DNA from 2 places in the Ectopseudomonas hydrolytica genome. Region 1 is predicted to be linked to the other one. Evidence: predicted binding sites of a transcription regulator. Region 1 holds the regulator's gene; the other holds the start of a gene.
The links. Region 1 encodes FliA, which starts transcription of late flagellar genes. Its sites were predicted from a motif close to CTAAAGTTTNNNNNNNNNNNGCCGNTAA; they were not measured.
Positions count from the first base shown of each region.

Region 2: L1F06_RS03360 (methyl-accepting chemotaxis protein) is a predicted target of FliA. The motif match lies at 1,756-1,783, and genes of this name have one in related genera.

Region 1 is NZ_CP099397.1:3,199,624-3,204,764, reverse strand. Features, by position in the region: gene flhF (flagellar biosynthesis GTPase FlhF) at 1-750, shown strand, start outside; gene fleN (flagellar synthesis regulator FleN) at 841-1,671, shown strand; gene fliA (RNA polymerase sigma factor FliA) at 1,668-2,414, shown strand; gene L1F06_RS14885 (chemotaxis response regulator CheY) at 2,492-2,866, shown strand; gene L1F06_RS14880 (protein phosphatase CheZ) at 2,886-3,674, shown strand; gene L1F06_RS14875 (chemotaxis protein CheA) at 3,687-5,141, shown strand, end outside.
Region 2 is NZ_CP099397.1:729,340-734,480, reverse strand. Features, by position in the region: gene L1F06_RS03360 (methyl-accepting chemotaxis protein) at 1-1,725, opposite strand, end outside; gene L1F06_RS03355 (adenylosuccinate synthase) at 1,934-3,229, opposite strand; gene L1F06_RS03350 (ATP phosphoribosyltransferase regulatory subunit) at 3,286-4,473, opposite strand; gene L1F06_RS03345 (DUF2065 domain-containing protein) at 4,511-4,696, opposite strand; gene hflC (protease modulator HflC) at 4,837-5,141, opposite strand, start outside.

The sequences.
Region 1 (5,141 bases):
GCCGAGCCGCGTCAGGCCTGGCGCATGCTGCTGGCGCACCTGGCGCATGCGATCAAGACGCCCAAGGTCGAGCCGCTGGAGGAGGGCGGGGTGATCGCCCTGGTCGGTCCGGCCGGCATGGGCAAGACCACCACCCTGGCCAAGCTGGCGGCGCGCTACGTGCTTAAGTACGGCGCGCAGCAGGTCGCTCTGGTGAGCATGGACAGCTTCCGTATCGGTGCCCAGGAGCAGCTCAAGACATTGGGGCGTATTCTGGGTGTATCGGTGACCCAGATCGATCCCGGTCAGTCCCTGCTGCAGGCGCTGACGCCGCTGGCCAAGAAGCGCGTGGTGCTGGTCGATACCGCCGGTCTGCCGGGTAACGATCCGGCGCTGCGCCTGCAGCTGGAAAGCCTGGCCTCGGCGCGGATCAAGGCGAAGAATTATTTGGTCCTGGCTGCAACAAGTCAGAGCCAAGTGCTCAAGGCGGCCTACCATAGTTACAAGCGTTGTGGCCTTTCTGGCTGCATACTGACGAAGCTGGACGAGGCCGCGAGCCTGGGTGAGGTTTTGGGTCTGGCTATAGGCCAGCATCTGCCGGTAGCCTATGTCACGGACGGACCGCGGATCCCGGATGATCTGCAGGTGCCGCGTAGTCACCAGCTGGTCAGCCGCGCCGTAGGCCTGCAGACCGCCGAGCCGCCGAGCGAGGATGCCATGGCGCAGATGTTCGCCGGGCTGTACCACAGCCCCGCGCAGCGTGCCGGCTGAAACGGCGAGAATGTAGCACCCTCCCGCGTCATGACGCGGGAGTAAACGGCCACGAGGCCAGGTCGAAGTTAGACAAGGTGTAGAAAGAACATGGGTATGCATCCCGTACAGGTGATTGCGGTGACCGGCGGCAAGGGTGGCGTCGGCAAGACCAATGTGTCGGTGAATCTGTCCATGGCCCTGGCCGATCTCGGCCGTCGGGTGATGTTGATGGATGCCGACCTGGGGTTGGCGAATGTCGACGTTTTGCTGGGGCTGACGCCCAAGCGCACCCTGGCCGACGTGATTGCCGGTGAATGCGATCTGCGCGACGTGCTGCTGCAGGGACCGGGCGGTATCCGCATCGTCCCGGCGGCCTCCGGCACGCAGGCGATGGTCAATCTCTCGCCGATGCAGCATGCCGGCCTGATTCAAGCCTTCAGCGACATCAGCGAGAACCTCGACGTGCTGGTGATCGACACCGCTGCCGGCATCGGCGATGCGGTGGTCAGCTTCGTTCGCGCCGCCCAGGAGATCCTCGTGGTGGTGTGTGACGAGCCGACTTCCATCACCGACGCCTACGCGCTGATCAAGCTGCTCAACCGCGATCACGGCATCAGTCGCTTCCGCGTTCTGGCCAATATGGCCCATAGCCCGCAGGAAGGGCGCAATCTCTTTGCTAAGCTGACCAAGGTGACGGATCGTTTCCTCGATGTCGCCCTGCAGTATGTCGGCGCCGTACCCTACGATGAGTGCGTGCGCAAGGCCGTGCAGAAGCAGCGCGCCGTCTATGAAGCCTTCCCTCGTTCCAAGTGCGCTCTGGCGTTCAAGGCGATAGCTCAGAAGGTCGATACCTGGCCCTTGCCGGCCAACCCCCGTGGCCATCTGGAATTTTTCGTCGAGCGTCTGGTGCAGCAACCGACCGCAGACTCGGCCGTATGACAGCAGCCTCTGGACTTCGTATGTACAACAAGGCGCAGGCGCAGGACTCCCAGCACCAGCTGATCGAACGCTATGCCCCTCTGGTCAAGCGCATTGCTTATCACCTGCTGGCCCGTTTACCGGCCAGCGTGCAAGTCGACGATCTCATTCAGGCCGGCATGATCGGCCTGCTGGAAGCGTCGCGCAAATACGACTCCGGCAAGGGGGCGAGTTTCGAAACCTTCGCCGGTATCCGCATCCGCGGTGCCATGCTCGACGAGGTACGCAAGGGCGACTGGGCCCCGCGTTCGGTGCACCGCAACAGCCGCATGGTCAGCGATGCCATTCGTGTCGTTGAAGCAAGAACCGGGCGAGACGCTAAAGATCACGAGGTTGCGGCCGAACTCCAATTGAGTCTCGAGGATTACTACGGCATCCTTGGCGACACTTTGGGCAGCCGTTTGTTCAGCTTCGACGACCTGTTGCAGGACGGCGAGCATGGCGGTTTGCACGAAGACGCCGGGCACACCCACCTCGAACCTTCGCGGGACCTCGAAGACGAACGCTTCCAGGCGGCCTTGGCCGATGCCATCGCCGGTTTGCCGGAGCGCGAACGTCTCGTGCTGGCGCTGTATTACGATGAAGAACTGAACTTGAAGGAAATCGGCGAAGTGCTGGGGGTCAGCGAGTCGCGCGTCAGCCAGTTGCATAGCCAGTGCGCAGCGCGGTTGCGCTCGCGGCTCGGCGAGTGGCGCGCCAGCTGAGTCGGTTTCACGATTAAAGGGCGTCATTGCGTGTGCAATGCGTTTGGGACTGTACGGAGGTCGACTTGGACAAGAACATGAAAATCCTCATCGTTGACGATTTCTCGACGATGCGACGGATCATCAAGAACCTCTTGCGGGACTTGGGCTTCACCAACACCGCCGAGGCCGACGATGGCACTTCGGCACTGCCCATGCTGCAGAGCGGCAGCTTCGACTTTCTGGTGACCGACTGGAACATGCCCGGCATGACCGGCATCGACCTGCTGCGCGCGGTGCGCGCCGACGAGCGCCTCAAGCACCTGCCGGTGTTGATGGTTACCGCCGAAGCCAAACGTGACCAGATCATCGAAGCGGCACAGGCCGGCGTGAACGGCTATGTGGTCAAGCCCTTCACCGCCCAGGTGCTGAAGGAAAAGATCGAGAAGATCTTCGAGCGGGTAAACGGCTGATGTCAGCCGCGAGGGTGCTATGGAACACGATGACTCCACGCTGGGTGACCTCGAGTCGACCCTGAAAAGCAACGCCCGCGAGCTGGTCGATAGCCTGGAACAAGGCAACTTCGGCGCTGCGGTGCAACTGATCAACGAGCTCAACAAGGTCCGCGATCGCGGCCTGTACCACGAGGTCGGCAAGCTGACCCGGGAGCTGCACAACGCCATCGTCAATTTCCAGCTCGACCCGCGCATGCCGCATGCCCAGGAGCTGTCGCAGATCGCCGATGCCACCGAGCGCCTGAACTATGTCGTGACCATGACCGAGAAGGCCGCCAACCGCACCATGGATCTGGTGGAGCAGAGCGCGCCGCTGGTCAACGACCTCAGTGACGAGGCGCAGAGCCTGAGCGCGGAGTGGGGCCGTTTCATGCGCCGCGAGATGGGCGCCGAGGGCTTTCGCGAGCTGGCCAAGCGTATCGAGTTGTTTCTCGCTCGCAGCGAGCGTGACAGCAACAAGCTGTCCGCTCATCTCAACGACATCTTGCTGGCGCAGGACTACCAGGACCTGACCGGCCAGGTGATCAAGCGCGTCACCCAGTTGGTGACCGAGGTGGAAAGCAACCTGCTCAAGCTGGTGCTCATGGCCAGTCAGGTCGACCGTTTTGCCGGTATTCAGCACGACCATGAAGTGCTGCGCGCCGAACAGGAAAAATTAAAAGAGCCATCCCGGGGTGAAGGTCCGCAGATTCATGCCGATAAGCGTGATGACGTCGCCTCCAGTCAGGACGATGTCGACGACCTGCTGTCCAGTCTTGGATTCTAAGGAGCACCCCCTATGAGCTTCGGCGCCGATGAAGAGATCCTCCAGGATTTCCTGGTAGAGGCCGGCGAGATTCTCGAACAGTTGTCCGAACAGCTCGTGGAGCTGGAAAGCCGACCGGACGACATGAACCTGCTCAACGCCATCTTCCGCGGTTTCCATACCGTCAAGGGCGGGGCGGGTTTCCTCCAGCTCAACGAGCTGGTGGAGTGCTGCCATATCGCCGAGAACGTCTTCGACATCCTGCGCAAGGGTGAGCGTCGCGTCGACTCGGAATTGATGGACGTGGTGCTCGAAGCTCTGGATGCCGTCAACGGCATGTTCGGCGAGGTGCGCGAGCGGCGCGAACCGACTCCGGCCACGCCGGAACTGCTGGCGGCACTGTCGCGTCTGGCCGAGCCCGCTGGTGCCGAGGCGGCTGCCCCCGCACAGGAGCCGGAAGCGGAGCCGGAACCCGCTCCGGTTTCCGCGCCTGCCGCCTCCGGCGACATCACCGACAGCGAGTTCGAGCAACTGCTCGATGCGCTGGGCGATGCGCCCGCTGCTGCCCATGGCGCCGAAAGCAGCGCCGCCAGCGACGAAATCACCGACGACGAATTCGAATCCCTGCTCGATCAGCTGCACGGCAAGGGCCAGTTCTCCGGCACGGTTGAAACCGCCGCCGATACCGCCGTGGCGACGGCGTCTGCCGCTTCCGCCGCCAGCGACGAAATCACCGACGACGAATTTGAAGCCCTGCTCGATCAGTTGCACGGCAAGGGCCAGTTTTCCGCGGCAGCCGAGGCAGCCGCTCCCGCCGCTGCCGTAGCCGGTGCTGCGGCAGCGGCCGGCGATGACATCACCGACGACGAGTTCGAGTCGCTGCTCGATGAGTTGCACGGCAAGGGCAAGTTCGTGCCGCCGCCGGTTTCCGCACCTGCCGCCGCGCCCGCAGCCAAACCGGCCGCCGCGGCCAAGCCAGCGGCTGCGGCAAAACCTGCTGCGGCCAAGGCCGAGCCGGCTGCCGCGCGCACCCCGGCGGCGCCTGCGCCGGCTGCCGACAAGGCGCCCGCCGCGAGCGAAGCGGAAACCACGGTGCGCGTCGATACCGCGCGTCTGGATGAAATCATGAACATGGTCGGCGAGCTGGTGCTGGTGCGTAACCGCCTGGTGCGCCTGGGCCTGAACAGCGGCGATGAAGCCATGTCCAAGGCCGTTTCCAACCTCGACGTGGTGACGGCCGACCTGCAGACCGCGGTGATGAAGACCCGCATGCAGCCGATCAAGAAGGTCTTCGGCCGCTTCCCGCGCCTGGTCCGTGATCTGGCACGTAACCTCAAGAAGGAAATCAACCTCGAGCTGGTGGGCGAGGAGACCGACCTGGACAAGAACCTGGTCGAGGCCCTGGCCGACCCGCTGGTGCACCTGGTGCGCAACGCCGTCGACCATGGCGTGGAAACCCCGGAAGAGCGCGAGAAGGCCGGCAAGGCC
Region 2 (5,141 bases), 2.5 Mb from region 1:
CGATAGCTGCACCGACTGCTGCAGGCGCGCACTGTCGCGCAGCACCTCCAGCCCCTCACTGCCCTGCGCACCGGCCTGGGCGATGGCCGCCACGGCCTCCTGCGCGCCACGCTGCAATGCCGCAATATGGGTCTGGATATCCCCGGTCGATTGCTGGGTCTTGCTCGCCAAGGCTCGAACCTCATCAGCCACCACGGCGAAACCACGACCGCTCTCGCCGGCGCGCGCCGCCTCGATGGCGGCATTGAGCGCGAGCAGGTTGGTCTGCTCGGCAATCGACTGGATCACCGTCAGCACCACTTCGATCTGCTCGCTCTGCTTGGCCAGCCGCTCGATCACCGCCGAGCCGTCCGCCACTCGCGCCACCAGCCCCTCGATCAGAGCCGACAGGCGCTGGGCGATGACCGCATTCTCGTGCGCCGCCTGGCGAATGGTATCGACACGCTGCAGCGCCTCCTGCATGGCCTGGCTTTCCGCCTGCGCCTCGTCGGCCATCTGCTCCAGCGCCTGCAGACTGCCGGCCACCTCGTCACGCTGGCGCCCAGCAGCCGCCTCGGCCGCCACACCGCGCTGGGTCAGGCTGCGAATCTGCTCACTGGTGCGCAGCGCCACCTCACCGGACTCACGCACGATCGGCTGCAGCTTGGCGATGAAGCGATTGACCGCATCGGCCATCTCGCCCACTTCGTCCTGGCTGTCGATACTCACGCGCCGGGTCAGATCACCCTCACCCGCCGCCAGGTCGTTGAGCGCCGCACTGAGCAGGCGCAGGCGACTGAGCACGCGCCAACCCAGCACCAGGGCCACCGCTACCAGCGCCAACGCACCGACCAGCAGCAACCCCAGGGCGATGTTCCAGCGCAGCGAATCGGCCGCCACGCGCACCGACTCACCGCCATTGCGTGCCATTTCCTGGGTGTAGCGCTCGGCCGACTGCAGGCGCTCACGCAGCGCCCGCGTCGCCTCCTCGGAAGCGCCGGCCAGACTGCTGTCCACCAACTCGCCCGCGCCATTGACCAAGGCCCCGAAGCGCCCGTCCAGCGCCGCCAGCTCGCGCTCGACCACATCCAGGGAAAGGCCCATCTGCACCTTGCCGATTTGCGCCCCCATGGGGTTGATGTCGGCCTCGACCAGATAGACCCGCGGACTGCGCGAGGCGGCATCGACCAGTTTGTCGAGTGGCGAATCCCCCTCCCCGGCCGCGATCAGCTCACGTACCTGCGCGCTGCTGCGATTGAAATTGCGCGTCAGACGCTTGCCCTCGGCGTCATAGATGATGGCGAAGAGCACCGCCGGATCCTGCTGGGCGATACGAGTCAGGGCGGTGAGCGCCGGGATATCGAGATCCCAGATGGACTTGGGCGCAACACCGGCGAGCAGTTGCGCCAGGGCCTGGCCGGATTGCTTGAGATTGCCTTCGAGCACCACGCGCAATTGCGCCTGCTCACTCTTCAGCTGGCTGGAAAGCCCCTCGCCCAGTCGCGAGCGCGTGCTGCTGGCCAGCGCGGACAATCCCTGACTCATCTCACGCTCGGCAGCGCCCAGCTCCTCACCCAGACGGCGACTTTCACCACCCAGGCGCTGCGCCAGATCCTCGACCATGCCATCGACCGAGGCGCGCATCAGCCATACGGCCAGGCCGACCTGCACCAACATGGCCAGACCAAGGGCAACGAACACCGGGCGCAGCAGACGGCTGCGCAGCATGGAAACGATGGCGAACACTGGGAACACTCCTCAACGACCGTAACAGCTATAACGGCGACTTCCGGGATTTATTGAGCACAAGCAAGGCGCATGCCCAACGCCGAGGCGAAAAACAGCGATCAGCCAAACGAGCAATCCGCAGCATGGATGCAAACGGCTCTCCTGGCTCCGCCAAGCGCAGGCCACAAAAAAGCCGCCCGAAGGCGGCTTTTCAGCACGGTGGCGATCAGGCAAACGGATGACGCAGCACGATGGTCTCGTTGCGGTCCGGGCCGGTGGAGATGATGTCGATCGGCGCACCGACCAGCTCTTCCACGCGCTTGATGTAGGCGCGAGCCGCCGCCGGCAGGTCTTCCAGGGTCTTGGCGCCCAGGGTGGACTCGCTCCAGCCCGGCATTTCCTCGTACACCGGCTGCAGACCGAGGTAGCTGTCGGCATCGGTCGGCGCATCGACCAGCACCTGGCCGTTGGCGTCCTTGTAACCGGTGCAAATGCGGATGGTTTCCAGGCCGTCGAGTACATCCAGCTTGGTCAGGCACAGGCCGGAGATGCTGTTGATCTCGATGGCGCGACGCAGGATCACGGCATCGAACCAGCCACAACGACGGGCACGACCGGTGGTGGCACCGAACTCGTGACCACGCTTGGCCAGGAAGGCGCCGACGTCATCGAACAGCTCGGTGGGGAACGGGCCGGAGCCGACGCGGGTGGTGTAGGCCTTGGTGATACCGAGGATGTAGTTCAGGTACAGCGGACCGAAACCCGAACCGGTGGCGATACCGCCGGCAGTGGTGTTGGAGCTGGTGACGTAGGGGTAGGTGCCATGGTCGATGTCCAGCAGCGAGCCCTGGGCGCCTTCGAACATGATGTCCTTGCCTTCACGACGCAGGTCATGCAGCACGGCAGTGACATCGGCCATCATCGGCTTGAGCAGCTCGGCGTACTCCATGCACTCGTCCAGAGTCTTCTGGAAGTCGATGGCCGGTTCCTTGTAGAAGTTGACCAGCTGGAAGTTGTGATAGTCCAGCAGCTCGCCGAGCTTGGCGGCAAAACGCTCGCGGTGGAACAGGTCACCGACGCGCAGGCCGCGACGCGCGACCTTGTCTTCGTAGGCCGGGCCGATACCACGGCCGGTGGTGCCGATCTTGGCATCGCCACGGGCCTTCTCGCGCGCCTGGTCCAGCGCCACGTGGTAGGACAGGATCAGCGGGCAGGCAGGGCTGATGCGCAGGCGCTGACGCACCGGCACGCCCTTCTCTTCCAGCTTGGTGATCTCGCGCAGCAGGGCGTCGGGCGCGACGACCACGCCGTTGCCGATCAGGCACTCGACACCCTCACGCAGGATGCCGGACGGAATCAGGTGCAGCACGGTCTTTTCACCGTCGATCACCAGGGTGTGGCCGGCGTTGTGGCCACCCTGATAACGCACTACGGCAGCGGCCTGCTCGGTGAGCAGGTCGACGATCTTGCCCTTGCCCTCATCACCCCACTGGGTGCCCAGGACGACGACATTCTTACCCATAAACTTGTCCTCTTCGCGCAAGCTTCGATGCCGGCCGCGGGCCGGCGAAAATGAATTCAGGACGCCAGGGGCGCCACCTGCCAACGTCCATCGCGCAGGGCCAGCAGACGGTCACAGCCTGCTTCGCGCGCATCCGCCTCGCTCTGTCCGGGCAGCGCCTGTACCACGCGCTCACCCTCACTGCGCAGGCGACGCACGGCCTGCCACAGATAGAGATCATGATTGTCCGGCGCCCACACGCCGCGGACCGCCTCGTCCAGGCGCATGTCGCCCAGCGTCACCAGGGTCTTCAGGTCGGTGGAGAAACCGGTTGCCGGGCGCGCCCGGCCGAATACCGCGCCGGTATCGTCGTAACGACCGCCCTGAGCGATGGCACCGCCCTCGCCCGGGACGAACGCGGCGAATACCACACCGGTGTGATAGTTGTAGCCGCGCAGCTCGCCCAGGTCGAAATACAGCGGCAGCTCGGGGTAACGCAGCTCCAGCGCATCGGCGATGGCCACCAGCTCATCGAGCGCGGCGTGCACCGCATCCGGCGCCTCGACCAGCGCGGCCTGAGCCAGATCCAGCACTTCACGACCGCCGCACAGCTCGGCCAGCGAGCGCAGCATGTTGCCCAGCCCGGCCGGCAACGCCGCAGTCAGCGCCTCGATCTCGTCCATGGCCTTGCGCTGCAGCGCATCGAACAGCTGCTGTTCGACCTCGCCGGACAGCCCGGCGGCCCGCGCCAGGCCACGGTAGATGCCGACATGACCGAGGTCCATGTGCACGTCCGGTACCGCGGCCAGCTCCAGGGTCTCGACCAGCAGGCTGATCACCTCGATGTCACTGGCCGGGCTGGCGTCGCCGTATAGCTCGGCGCCGAGCTGGATCGGGCTGCGCGAAGTGGTCAGTGCACGCGGCTGGGCATGCAGCACGCTGCCGGCGTAGCACAGGCGGTTCGGCCCTTCGCGGCGCAGGGTGTGGGCGTCGATGCGCGCCACCTGCGGCGTGATGTCGGCGCGAAAGCCCATCTGCCGACCGGACAGCGGATCGGTGACCTTGAACGTACGCAGGTCGAGATCCTGACCGGCACCGGTCAGCAGGGATTCCAGGTATTCGATATGCGGGGTGACGACGAACTCGTACCCCCAGCGTTGAAACAGGTCCAGCACCTGACGGCGGGCTGCCTCGATGCGCGCCGCCTCCGGCGGCAGTACTTCTTCGATGCCATCTGGCAGCAGCCAGCGGTCTACCGTTGCCATTTCGCCATTCCCCTCTTGATCCGGGCGGCACAAGCCTTCAGTGAAGCAGATATAGAAGGGCAGTACCCAGCAGCATGCTGGCCAGCCCCATCAGGCGCAGTCGGCGGTCGGGCAGGCGAGCTGCCAGCAAGACCGCTCCGCGCCAGTGGCGCGGATAGAGGAAGGGCAGGATGCCTTCCAGCACCAGTACCAGACACAGTGCGATGCCGAGTTCCTGCCACATGATTCCCACAGACGCAAAAAAGCCGGGATTTTCCCGGCTGCCGCATGATACCACGCTAAAAGGCTCAAGCCACAAGCTTCAAGCGACAAGTGAGCGCCAGGCTTGAACTTGTGGCTTGCAGCTCGCGGCTTGCAGCGGTTTTAAGGCTTGGATTTCTCCAGGTAGCGGAAGAAATCGCTGCCCGGGTCCAGCACCAGCACGTCGCGCTTGTCCGCGAAGCTTTCGCGGTAGGCCTGCAGGCTGCGGTAGAAGGAGTAGAACTCCTGATCCTGGCCGAAGGCACGGGCGTAAATGGCGGCAGCCTGGGCATCACCGTCACCGCGCAGCTCTTCGGCTTCACGGTAGGCTTCGGCCAGCAGTACGCGGCGCTGACGGTCGGCATCGGCGCGGATACCTTCGGCCAGCTCACGCCCCTTGGCGCGGTGCTCGCGCGCCTCACGCTCAC